2 linked regions of the Flexistipes sp. genome follow. Each later gene encodes a partner of the first gene's protein in a complex. Links are inferred from orthologs where the notes say so. Each region holds a gene or a part of one and is shown on either strand. Other genes may lie near its edges.

Region 1 (6,702 bases):
AATAACACAACCTCAGCTCAAATGCAAATATTTTCAAAAAAATTTACAACGGCAAAACTTTTTTAATTATCTGCTACAATAAATTAATGCTTTTTATTTATTTTAACATATTATCTCAAATTTTGCACTCTTTACACGTCTTTGTTCACCCTGTTAAATATCAGCTTCGCTGATTGCCTGTGGCATTTAACAGGGCAGGCAGTGAAAACGACGAAGCAATCTCTCTATTTTTCTTGTTTTGAGATTGCCACAAGCCTGTTTCCACAGGGTTTCGCAATGACAAAACGAAGTGCGAAACTTGATATAATATTAATGGGGAGGAAAGTTAAATATAGTGGAAATATATTCATAAAAAAGGCGGCTCAGCTGAGCCGCCTTTAAGTGTTTTGCTTATTCTTATTGAGGCTGAGCACTCAAAAAATTCAAAGCCTGTGTTATTGCAAGCCCCTGCATATTTTCCACATAGGTCTGGTTCAGATAACCAAACGCTTCGGGATATAAATCGTTTAAATTAGAAGTATTAAGCATGAATCCATGATTGACCCAGTTATCTCCGCTGCCGAACATATACCAGCCGGCAGAAGGAGAAGCTATCGCACCTGAAGCTGCTGTATCATCTCCGGTAATTGTTACTCCGGGATCAAAATTATAAGCATGCGCAAGTACTTTATTTGATACATTGGGTATAACCGTATCATGGTTTGCAGACTGAAGCAGAACTTTACCGCTTATCGCTGTATTGTCAGCAAAATAAGCTGGATCCACAGGATCAAGAAGCAGCTGAAACACACCGAGTGTTGTATAGTATTCGATACTGTGCTTTTCAAGATTCAGTGTCGAAAGCAAATCTGTTATCAGACTGTTTGTAGCTTCATTGAGCAGCACCGCATAATTGCCGCCGCCGACATTCAGCAAGCCTTTATTGATAAAATTACCCGCCTTTTGTCCTTCTGTAGCCTGCAAAGCAACATTTGATGTGGTAATATTATCAACATTCATAAGCATAGAGCCCGTAATAGATCCCATCGACTGCCCTGCAAGATACAGAGGTAATCCCTGACTGACGGCCTGCAGGCCGAACATTTTTGTGAGTGTATGCATATCCAGAAGTGACTGGTAAATATTAAGTCTGTCATATATTGGATTGTCCGTTAAATAACAGCTTCCGGACTGAGTTTCATCACAAATTGTCTCAGACAAATCTGCATTTAAAACTCTGCCTCCATGCCACGGCAGATCCATACCCACTACCATATAACTGCTGAACTCATTGGCAATTAAGTCGACATTGGATTTACTCCCTCCGAGACCGTGCTGAAATAAAACAATGCCATTTGGAGTTTGAGTGTTTACAGCAGTTTTCATTGAAACATTGTCATATAGAGAGGAATTGTCAAATATAGAAGTACAAACAGCACCATAATTCGACTGATTATCCGGAAAATTATAATTTTCCAGTATAGCCTGAATAGATGCAAGCTCATAAAGATTAGGCGACTTAAAATAGGTTGTACCGTCACTGACTACTGGAAGTAAAGTTGGATTTTGTGCGTACAAGTTTTGACATAACAAAGGCAAGTCACTCAGAGCATCCACTTCAACATATTCATTCGAGGCATTATCCGCAGACACATTAGCATAACTGTATCCTTCGATAGAGCTATTGTCGATAATGGAGAAATCTTTGGTTAATAATGCTTGCTGTATTACACCAAAATCCTTCAATCCCAACGTTTTATCAGCTGTGGTAAATGTGAATATTTCAAGAAGATTTTCTTTTCTCTTACCCGTCAGGTTTGCAGCTATATCCCAAAGCGGATCATAAATACTGCAAAGATTTTGCAAATCCTGAGAATCGAGAGTACTGCAATTATCCGTATCCCTTAATGTTTTGTAAATTGGAGAAGGCATTACAGGATAACCACGGTAATCCTTAAGATCCCCGGTTATAATTACAAGATACTTGTGACCGGCTGCCATAGGGTTTAACGGATAAACATTGATTATATTACCGTTTTGTTTAATTTCGATATCAGTAAAAAAATTGTTGGCAGTTGGATTAACCTGATAACCTGTCAAATCAAATATTCTGATACTATTGTATAGAGAAGTGCTACTCAGCTTAATATCGCTCGCCAGGGGAATGGCAATCGGTGTATTGGGGCTGAGACCCTTAATATTCAGTGCTTTGATAGCTGAATAAAGAGCTGTTTCAGAAGGACCCACTGCCTGTGCTGTCAGATTAACAATGCCACCTGTTTCCTGCCACATAACATCATTGGGAAAAGGTATGGACATATTCGATTCAGCAGTATCAAACTTCAGACGATTATAACTTACAGTCTCCACATCATCCGAACCGCCTCCGCCGCATGAAACCAAAACAGAAACGGAAAATAATATAAACAAAACATACGTAATTTTTCTAAACATATAAAACTCCTCCTGAAAAAATCATTTTATTTAAAATTTATAGGAAACATTTACACCGAAGATATGTGCATCTATATCTTTAAATTCCCCTGTAAGTTCCGGTGCAACATAACCGTACGGAGCTTTCTTACCCACTTCATTATCAAATTCTCTGTTTTCATCATCAAGATAATTATACGCAACGTCTATTGTTAACCGGTGAAAATTGAATCCAAGCCCCACAGCATACAGCCATCTGTCTCCGGAAGGTACAAGAGGATCAACAGTGTCATCCGGGATCGGTGAATAATCTCTGATAATACCCGCTCTCAAATCAAGCATCTTGTTAACACTATACTGTGCCCCCAATCTTATTGCCCATACATCTTCCCAGTTTTTGGGGCTTACTTGCTGGCTTCCGTCTTCAAATTCAATCTTTAATTCATCATAAGATGACCAACCTGTCCACTGCCCGTCCAGTTCAAAAGTAAATTTACCTATTTCGTAAGAAGTACCTAAATAAAGAATTTCAGGTAATGTTATATCAGCACTTCCCGTTTTCTGAATATTCATGGCAGGCACCGGGCCGCTTCCAATAAGATAACCTGAAGGAAGTGACAATTCAGCAGTTCCGTCTTTTATTTCATGTTTAATTTCGCTTCTGTAGGAAATCCCGGCTTTCCAGTTTTCTGTAATTTTATAATGAACTGCAGCATTCCACCCGTAAGCCCAGTCATCTGCAGTAAGCTTGGAGTCACCGTCTGAATTAAGCATTAAAATACTCCCGTTATAAGGCAACATTGCAAGCTTATTTTTCAGTGTAATATCCATATTTTGGATATCAACACCCGCTGCTACACTTATTTTGTCATTGATTTTATAGGCAATATTCGGATTAATCGTCATCGTAATAATCTCGGCCTTCGTACCTCCGGTAACGTATCTACCTTCCCAATTTTCAGGCCATTCTGTTGCAAGACCGTAATTTGAAAATACCGCCAACCCTGTACTTATTTTTTCGGTATTTTTCATCGTGTAATAGAAGTTTGGAATAAAAAAAGTATTTACATCTGCATCTGTGGTTTTTCCTGTGACATCACTCTCAAATGAAGCTCTGGGTGTTATCGGTGAAACACCGAGAGAAAGGTGGGCTCTTTCAAGCTGAGTAATTCCTGCAGGGTTAAAGTAAAGAGCAGACGGATCATTCGCCTGTGCAACAAAAGCCCCACCCATACCGAGAGCTTTAGCCCCCTGTTCATTAATCTGGAAACCGTTAGCAAAAACAAATGTTGGAAATAGTAAAGCCATAAATACGTATAAAAACGCTATCTTTGCCTTTCTCATAAAGCCTCCTTTATATTGGTATTGTTAAAACATATATTAATTTTTACTAAATGGCAAGCTTTTTATAATCATATACAAAAAGATGTTATATATTTACTGAGCGAACAAGCATTCAGTTTATACATTCATTATAATTGTTTTAAATATTGGCTACCAAAGAAATAATTGCCTAATAAAAAAGATGCAAGCATATTAATATTTGTGCTATGAAATTATTCTGAATATTTCAACCTGTGTTATCAGAACACTGTTATTTTTAACTTTGAACAAAAATATAGACACTATTAGAGCTTAAGAGCTTTGAATAATGTGTTTTTCTCAGTTTTAGGCCAGGGCACTTAATTATTAAGTGCCCTGGTAGTCCCGCATGCTTGATAATACAGGGTTTCGAAATAAACTTTGTACGGCTGAAGCCGCGCTTACTGAATTATTCAAAGCTCAAATTTTATAAACATAACGAGACTTTCAGGGAGAGGTTGTAGATGTTTTATATCAAATCATTTTGAAAGCTTTACCGGATATCGTAAGGTTTGTTGGCTCTGAGTTTCTGACCCACATAATATGACTTATTAACCACCAGTTTCACAAAACGCCTGTCAAATCTAATACTCCCGAAATCCTCTCCAAAAAACTCAAAAAAATCATCCTCCACTTTCACATAATCCACATTAGGACTTTCACATACAACCTGCTCACCGCTTTTAGCCGAATAAAGGTTCAATGCGTCGCTTTCATTCAAAATAATGGCGTCCGGATAGTCCTTTTCATCGGCCTCATCGGAAATAATTATTGTATTTTTCATGGACTGCCTCCCTTGGTTTCATCTGTTCTTATTATAACATGAATATGATATTTTAAAATACCCCGCTTTTCAACTTCCCTATCTCACCATTTCTCTACTTTACTACTTTACCACTTCACCATCTATCTGCATCCAATCATATGAATATATAATCGCACTTTTTTCTTGCATCTTGTTTTAAAACCGATAGAATATGTATTTCAAACCTATGGAGGTATACAATGGGACTTAAAGGGCTTTTATTTGACAAAATAAAAAAAGTAAAGACGGCAAATAAAAAAGAAATTAAAGAAAACTTATGGATTAAATGCGATAAATGTCAGGAAATAAGTTATAAAGACGAGATAAAGAAGAACTTTCACGCCTGCCCGTCATGTGGAAACCATTTTAAAATTTCCGGAAGGGAAAAAATTCAGATTATTGTTGATGAAAACTCTTTTGTTGAAATCGATCAAAACCTTGTTTCCCAGGATCCATTAAAATTCAGAGACTCTAAAAAATATACTGACAGACTTAAATCTGCTACTAAAAAAACAAAACTTAATAATGCATTCATTTCGGGAATAGGCAGTGTAAACGGCAGAAGTGTTAACATCGGGGCATTTGAATTCAGTTTTCTCGGCGGCAGTATGGGCAGTGTCGTTGGTGAAAAAATTTCCCGCCTGATAGAGTCTGCAATTGTCAATAAAAATCATGTTATCACAATCAGCTGTTCCGGCGGTGCACGTATGCAGGAAAGCATACTCTCGCTGATGCAGATGGCCAAAACTTCAGCCGCTCTGAAAAAGCTTGAGCGCTCGGGACTGGCTCATATAAGCATTCTGACAGACCCCACAACGGGCGGTGTCACAGCAAGTTTTGCAATGCTCGGTGATGTTATAATAGCCGAACCCAATGCTCTTATAGGATTTGCCGGCCCGCGTGTAATAGAACAAACAATCAAACAAAAGTTGCCGGACGATTTTCAGAAATCCGATTTTCTGCTTGAGCATGGAATGGTTGACATGGTTCTGCACAGAAAGGACTGGAAGCCCACCATTTCAAAAATGCTGGATTTTTTCGGATAAATGGATGTAACTTTATCCGACTTTTTTAATTCACGCAAAGAATTCAAGCAATTGGACCTTACTCTTGACCGCATTAGTAATGCACTTACGGATATCGGTTTTAGTGAAAAAAACTTAGGAAAAATTGTACATATTGCAGGAACAAACGGAAAAGGCTCCACAGCTTATTATCTGGCACAGATGCTTCGCAAAGACGGCTGCAATGTGGCTATGTTCACTTCTCCTCATATAGATGATATCACCGAGCGTATACAATACAACCTCGAAAACATAAATTATAAAGATTTTCAGCATTTATTTCATAAGAACCTGAACATAATTAAAAAACATGCCCTGACATTTTTTGAGGCACTTACATTAATAGCTTTTGATTTTTTCTCGGACAAAAGTCCCCACATCTCAATCATAGAAACAGGTCTCGGCGGCAGATACGATGCTACAAACATTTTAAATAAGAAAATCCCTGTTATCACAACAATTTCTCAGGATCACATAAAATTTTTAGGTAAAAATATTTACAAAATAATTGAAGAAAAAATTGCCATATGCAAAGATAATTCGGATATCTTCATAGGAGACAACAAAAATTTTATTAATACCCATATATCCAAGCTTCTACCAGACAAAAATCTTTATTTTTTAAAAGATTCAGAAAACCTGGATACGGCAGATATTAACTTTTCTCTGTCATCTGAAATTTATAAATTTATTACAAACAAAGAGATTGAGATAAAAGCTGTAAATTTAAAAACTCTGCCCTGCAGAATGGAAAGAATCGGAAATTTCACACTGGACGGCGCTCATAATATCGCTGCTCTTTACAGAATCCAGAAATCAAAAGATAGATATGATGCCGTAATATTTTCGTGTACAAACGAACGGGATGTGGAAACATCTGTGAATATTCTTAAAACAAAAGCAAAAAAAATCTATCTGACCGAAATACCGGACAATGACAGAAGCATAGATATTTCCAATATTGACATTGACGCAGTTTACAGGATAAAAGACCCAAAGATAATAATAGACAGTTTTTTAAAACAAAATGAATTGCAAAAGGTATTAATAACAGGCTCA
Region 2 (6,598 bases), on another replicon or contig:
CGGGAAACAAATTGAAAGGCTTGAGAAGTGGCTGGATAATGTGAGAAAAGTAAAAGAGAAAAGGGATGTTTAAACGTATACTTGATACCACACTGGATTATGTTCAGGGCGTGAAACTCCTGGCGCTCTTTGACAAGGACGGTTTTATTGTCGAGAAAACGAAAGACACATCGAACAAGTCCGAAGAGATAGCTGCAGAGTTTTCATCTGTTTTGAGATACATAGATAAAGTTACCACATTTTTGGTTACAGGCAAAATGAACAGAATGGTGATCGAGTGTGACAATGATATTTTTTATCTTTATAAAATAAACAAATATTATTATATCATTGGCGTGTTGGAAAAAAATACAATTATCGGCAAACTTAATTATGTTTTAATGATGCTTGAGCCTGAATTAAGAAAGGAGCTGGATATCTAAATGAATATTACAATTATTAACGGCCCCAACCTAAATATGCTGGGACAAAGGGAAAAAGAACATTACGGTGATTTTTCTTACAAAAAACTGGTGGATACCGTTAAAGAACATGCTGCTTACAAATCCGTGGAATTGGATGTTTTTCAAAGCAACCATGAAGGAGAAATCGTATCCAAAATTCAAACTTCAGAATCGGATTGTTTTATTGTAAATGCCGGAGCTTATACACATACAAGTATAGCTGTAAGGGATGCACTGGCAGCAGTCAGCAAGCCTTTTTTGGAAGTACACATATCCAATGTATATGCCAGGGACCGTTTCAGGCACAGCTCATATCTGTCAGATATCGCTGAAGGTGTTATCTGTGGTCTGGGGATTTATTCTTACATTGCGGCTATCGACTATTTTGTTCACAAATATTCTTCTGTTTGACAATAAAAAAGGGGTAACAATGAACAGACTGGAAAAATTTCAGGCGGAACTTTCCGCCCGGGGCATGGAATGTTATATTGTAACGGATAATTCACATGTTTACTATCTGTCCGGATTTACCGGTACAGCCGGGTATATCGTTTTTGATAACGCTACTTTTATTTTCGTGACAGACGGTCGCTATGAAAATCAGGTGAAAAATGAAATTTCAGGTGATTTCAAAACCGAAATAGTAACGTCTTATATTAATTATTTTAAAGATTTAGCAGAAAGGAAAAAGAAGATTGCTGTGGATGCAAACTGTACCCTTGACTTATATTTAACATTATCCGATGAGACCACTGTTAATGTGGACAGGGATGATGTTATTTCTTCAATGCGCCTTATAAAAGACGAAAACGAAATTGAGCTGATAAGACAATCCTATAAAATCGCCGGAGATGCTTTTCTTGGCATGCTGGAAAATGTTGAATATAACATGACTGAATCGGTTTGGGCGGCAACGCTGGAATATAATATGAAAATCCGCGGTGCAGACTCGTTAAGTTTTGACACCATGGTGGCTTCCGGGGATCGTTCCGCTCTGCCGCACGGGCGTGCATCGGAAAAGAAGGTTAAAAAAGGTGAGCCGGTTATGGTGGATTACGGCTGTAAAAAATACTACTGCAGCGATATTACAAGAATAATTTACGATGCTGATAATAGTGCAGTCAATGAATTAATAGATATAGTGTATTCGGCTCTGCAAAAAGCGGTTGAGGTTGTAAAGCCGGGAATACTCTGCAGCGATGTTGATAAAACGGCGAGGGAATATATTAGTGATAAGGGTTACGGCAAATATTTCAACCATGGTCTGGGGCATGGTGTCGGTATAGACGTGCATGAAAGCCCGGCGTTCAGAAAAGATAATAATACAAAACTGAAGCCCGGGATGGTGCTTACCGTAGAACCGGGCATATATCTGCCTGATAATTTCGGCATACGACTTGAGGACACGGTTTTGGTGAATGAAACGGGTTGTGAAATTCTGAGTGGTGTGTTAGATAAATACGTTTATAAAATAATTAATTGAGGTGATAGATGGTGTTAACTCCGAATCAGTTTAAAAAGGGAAAGAAAGTGGAAATTGAAGGTGAACCATATTCTGTTGTCGAGTATCTTCATGTGAAGATGGGAAGAGGCGGTGCAAATGTCAGGACTAAGCTGAAAAGTTTGTTGAGCGGTAATGTTATAGAAAGGACATTTAAATCGGATGAGAAGATAAAGCAGCCGGATTTTGAAGAGAAAAGCATGCAGTATTTGTACAACGATGTGGAAAACTATTATTTTATGGATAACGAAAGTTTTGAGCAGATAGCTATTAGTGCCGAAGATCTCGGTGATATTGTCAATTATATGCCTGAAAACCTTAGTGTCGAGGTTCAGCTGTTTAACCAGAATCCGGTGGGTGTGGAACTGCCGAATTTTGTGGAACTTGAAATTGTCGAAACTGAACCGGGCATCAAAGGCGACACTGTTACGGGGGGAACCAAACCGGCAAAATTGTCAACAGGCGGAAGCATAAGTGTGCCGCTTTTTATTTCCGAGGGGGACGTGGTTAAGGTTGACACGAGAGACGGCAGCTACATAGAAAGGGTAAAAACAACCAAATAGGAGTGCAGTATGGATGTAAAAGAAATTAAAGAATTGGTAAGGTTTATTGAAAAAACATCTCTTACGGAATTCGAATATGAAAGTGAAACCGAACGTATATATGTTAATCGTGTTTCACAGATACCTTCAACCCCTGTTCAGCAGCAGGTTGAGACTGTGGTTAAGGAAGAGCGTAAAGCTGCTGAGCCTTCTGAAAAAAGAGAAAGTGAAGAAAAAACCAAAGAGGAAACTGAAGGGGTGCAAGTGAAAACACCCATTGTGGGAACATTTTATGAAGCTCCCTCTCCCGGTGCGGAACCTTTTGTGAAGGAGGGAGACACAGTAAGGAAGGGTCAGACGCTCTGTATTGTGGAGGCAATGAAAATTATGAACGAGATTGAGGCGGAGTTCGATTGTAAAATACTCAAAAAACTTGGTGTAAACGGCGAACCGGTTGAGTACGGTGAAGCCATATTTCTTGTGGAGCCGCTCTAATAAAAGTTGTGGGGTAGTCATGTTTAAAAAAGTATTGATAGCCAACAGAGGGGAAATAGCACTTAGAATTATACGGGCCTGCAAAGAACTCGGTATAGAAACCGTCGCTGTATATTCGGATGCCGATATTGAATCTCTGCACGTTGCCTTTGCTGATGAATCGGTTTGTATCGGTCCCAGGCAGGCTTCGGAAAGTTATCTCAACATAAAAAATATTATCTCCGCAGCTGAGATTGCTGATGTTGATGCCATTCATCCCGGATATGGATTTTTAGCGGAGAATCCTCACTTTGCAAAGGTTTGTGAAGAGTGCGGTTTTGAATTTATCGGCCCCTCTTTTGAACATATCTCCCTTATGGGCAACAAATCCAAGGCGAAGGAAACGATGAAGAATCTTGGTGTTCCTGTTGTTCCCGGCAGTGAAGGTGCCGTCAAGGATAAGGACGAAGGCTTAAAGATTGCCGAGGAGATAGGTTTTCCCGTAATAATAAAAGCTTCTGCCGGTGGCGGAGGCAAGGGTATGCGGGTTGCTCATTCGGAATTGAGTTTTCTGAAAAATTTTGAAACGGCAAAGAATGAAGCCAAAAGTGCATTTGGGAATGATGAGGTATATATAGAAAAATTTATTGAGGAACCCAGACATATTGAAATACAGGTTTTCGGAGACGGAGCAGGTGATGCCCTGCACTTTTTCGAAAGGGAATGCTCTATTCAGCGCAGGCATCAGAAGCTGCTCGAGGAAGGACCAAGCCCTTTTCTGACAGAAAGAATGAGAGAAAAAATGGGGAAGGTTTCTGTAGATGCTGTTAAAGGACTGGGTTATAAAAATGCCGGAACAATAGAATATTTGGTTGATAAATACGGTAATTTTTATTTTATGGAGATGAATACGAGGATTCAGGTGGAGCACCCTGTTACTGAGATGATAACGGGTGTGGATCTTGTTCAGCTGCAGCTGAAAATAGCAGCCGGTGAGCCTTTCGATATCTCTCAGAAGGACATTAAAATTATCGGTCATGCCATTGAGTGCAGGATTAATGCAGAGGATCCGGATACGTTTGCACCTTCTCCGGGCAAAATCGAAGCCTATTATGCCCCCGGCGGTTTTGGTGTGAGGGTTGATTCGGCAACCTATCAGGATTATATCGTTTTACCCTACTATGATTCCATGATAGCAAAAATGATTGTTTTCGGTAAAAACCGCGAGGAAGCTGTTAACAGGACAAAAAGAAGTTTGGACGAATTTATTGTTGAAGGAATCAAAACAACTGTTTCTCTGCATAAGCGGATACTTGTCAACCACGCTTTTATAAAAGGTGATGTCACAACCGATTTTATAGACAGATATATGAGAGAATAAAAAAGATATGTTGAATGTGTTTTCTGTATTCAGAAAAGTTGCCGGAAGATTTATTGTATTACTAAGCATCCTTACTTTCGGGTGCGCTCCTGCACATGTTTCTCTGAACACCTATGCTGAAAATACTTACGACTATAAATTTCTTAAAGCTGAGATGCTTTTGAATTCAGGAGAATTCGAAAGGGCGGTTGATATCTATGAGGAGCTGGCGGAAAAAACAGGGGATGCTTATCTTTACACCAAGGCAGCAAAAGTTTATATACATCAGCAGGAATATAAAAAAGCTGTGGAAATTTTAAAGAATGGTATAGATAGTGGCAGTATTGGTAATCCGGCAGAATTATATTACCAGCTTGCAAAAGTTTACTATGAAAATCTGCAGGAATTCCAAAGTGCCGGAAAATATATCGAAAAAGCGGTGTCAATAGAGAAAAGTAACAAATATTTTGAGCTTCAGGCGGATATTTATAAAAATATGAATGATTTTTCATCCGCTATCGGGGTTTACGACAAGCTTATCAAAAAAAATGAAGACGTTTCCTATTTCCTGCAGCGGGGAAAGTTGTATATGTATCTCGATCTGACTAAAAGGGCTGAAGAGGATTTTATAAAAGCTGTCAATATGGAAAAGAATCTTGAGGCCGCTCTTCTGCTTGCTGATATATATCTGAGAGAAAATCAAAACCAAAAAGCTATGAAATATCTGAAAATAGCTCAGGAAAAGCACCCCGGCTTAATACTTCCTGAATTGAAATTAGCAGAACTTTATATGGAATCAAATCGTTATGAGGAAGCATTAAAATATTATTCTCAAATTGTGGACAAACTTTCCGGAGAGCGAAAAATTTATGTCCTGAAACAGATGGGAAAAATATATCTCAAACAGAATAAATACAAAAAAGTAATCGAAGTTCTGGAGCAAGCCTATAATTTAGACAGCGACGACACCCAGTCAGCCTTTTACATTGCAGTGGCATATGAAGCTCTGAAAGAGTATGATAAAGCTGAAAAATATTACAAAGAAACGTTAAGGATAAGAAGTGATTACACTCAGGCCAAAAAGAGACTGGCTTTTGTTTACCTTTCCCAGGGAGCTTATGATAAAGCACTGGATGTTTTGGCGGATGTTTCGGAGGTTTACAAAGACGTTGATTTTTACAGAATAAAATCGGCTGTTTATGAAAGAAAGGGAAATTTGAAAAAGGCTGTTGATATTTTGAATAAAGGACTTAAATCCAACCCGGACAGTGAAACCCTTCTTATGAACAAAGCTTTTGTAACTGAAAAAAAAGGTGATTTGAATGAAACCATCGATATTATAAAGAAGGTTTTGAAGATAAATAATAACAATGATTCAGCGTTAAATTTTCTCGCATATCTGTATGCTGAAAATGATATGAAACTGACAAAAGCCCTGGAACTTGTCAACAGAGCTCTGGAAATTGACGGAAATAATCCGGCTTATCTGGATACAAAAGCCTGGATACTTTATAAACAAAAACGATATGAGCTGGCCAAAGAATATCAAAAAAAGGCTTTAAACCTGGCGCCTGAGGAAAAAGAATTAAGGGAGCACATGAGGTCTATTCTGGATGCCATGGGGATAAACAAGGGTGTTGATGAATATATTAAGGGTGATTAGTGCAATTGTTGTTTTATTTTTCACGGTAAATTGCGCCGTTAAGACACCCCAACTGGATAAAACGCAAAAAATTTCCAAAGAAGAAGCAGTCAGCAATGTAAGAAAACTCACTCCTGAGTTCTGCAGACTGAAGTCCAAGGGTGTATTCAGTTACGAAGACCGATTCAGCAAAGTAAAATTCAAAGGCACTATTGTCAAAACATGTGAAGGAAAATTAAAAATGAATGTTTTGGGGATGTTCGGGCAGGTATATCTGGAGGCGATATATGATGGAAATACTCTGGAGATAATTAAAGAAGGGGAAGATATAAGCAGCCGTTACGACAGTTTTTTCAGTGAAGAAAAGGTTGCACATTTGGTGAAATTGCTTTATGTGCCGCTGCTGATGCCTGATGAGGATTTTCGTTTTGATATATTTGCAAACCATTATGTTTTTTCCAAAAACGATACGGTGATTTATGCCGATGCTGATTTTGATATTGTCCGGATTAGGCGCGGCACAGAAGCCGTGGAATATAAATATGATGAGGATAAGCTTAAGATGCTGGAGTATAACGGAGCAGAGCAAATGTTTAAAATGCAACTGTACAATTAATCAGGACATTTTTTAATAAT

Evidence for each region.
Region 2: the proteins of accD (region 1) and accB are in contact, whole or in part, in a solved structure (PDB 8UXZ), measured with the Escherichia coli proteins. The link is inferred for Flexistipes sp. from one-to-one orthologs.

What each region holds. Positions count from the first base shown.
Region 1 is NZ_JAXKVW010000006.1:46,829-53,530, reverse strand. What follows is about bases 3,745-6,702. They hold accD (acetyl-CoA carboxylase, carboxyltransferase subunit beta), read left to right. Parts: upstream 3,745-4,779; coding sequence 4,780-5,625; downstream 5,626-6,702. Other genes in these bases: UMU13_RS05855 (bifunctional folylpolyglutamate synthase/dihydrofolate synthase), read left to right, coding at 5,626-6,702; UMU13_RS05865 (hypothetical protein), read right to left, coding at 4,268-4,558; UMU13_RS05870 (OmpP1/FadL family transporter), read right to left, coding at 3,745-3,756. In the rest of the region: UMU13_RS05875 (Ig-like domain-containing protein), read right to left, coding at 397-2,433; more of UMU13_RS05870, read right to left, coding at 2,464-3,744.
Region 2 is NZ_JAXKVW010000009.1:62,039-68,636, reverse strand. Bases 1,395-4,248 are described here. They hold accB (acetyl-CoA carboxylase biotin carboxyl carrier protein), read left to right. Parts: upstream 1,395-2,516; coding sequence 2,517-2,981; downstream 2,982-4,248. Other genes in these bases: accC (acetyl-CoA carboxylase biotin carboxylase subunit), read left to right, coding at 3,001-4,248; efp (elongation factor P), read left to right, coding at 1,935-2,507; UMU13_RS07505 (M24 family metallopeptidase), read left to right, coding at 1,395-1,926. Also shown: UMU13_RS07520 (tetratricopeptide repeat protein), read left to right, coding at 1-73; UMU13_RS07515 (roadblock/LC7 domain-containing protein), read left to right, coding at 66-422; aroQ (type II 3-dehydroquinate dehydratase), read left to right, coding at 423-854; more of UMU13_RS07505, read left to right, coding at 874-1,394; more of accC, read left to right, coding at 4,249-4,341; UMU13_RS07485 (tetratricopeptide repeat protein), read left to right, coding at 4,349-5,983; UMU13_RS07480 (hypothetical protein), read left to right, coding at 5,961-6,578. UniProt on the Escherichia coli protein: This protein is a component of the acetyl coenzyme A carboxylase complex; first, biotin carboxylase catalyzes the carboxylation of the carrier protein and then the transcarboxylase transfers the carboxyl group to form malonyl-CoA.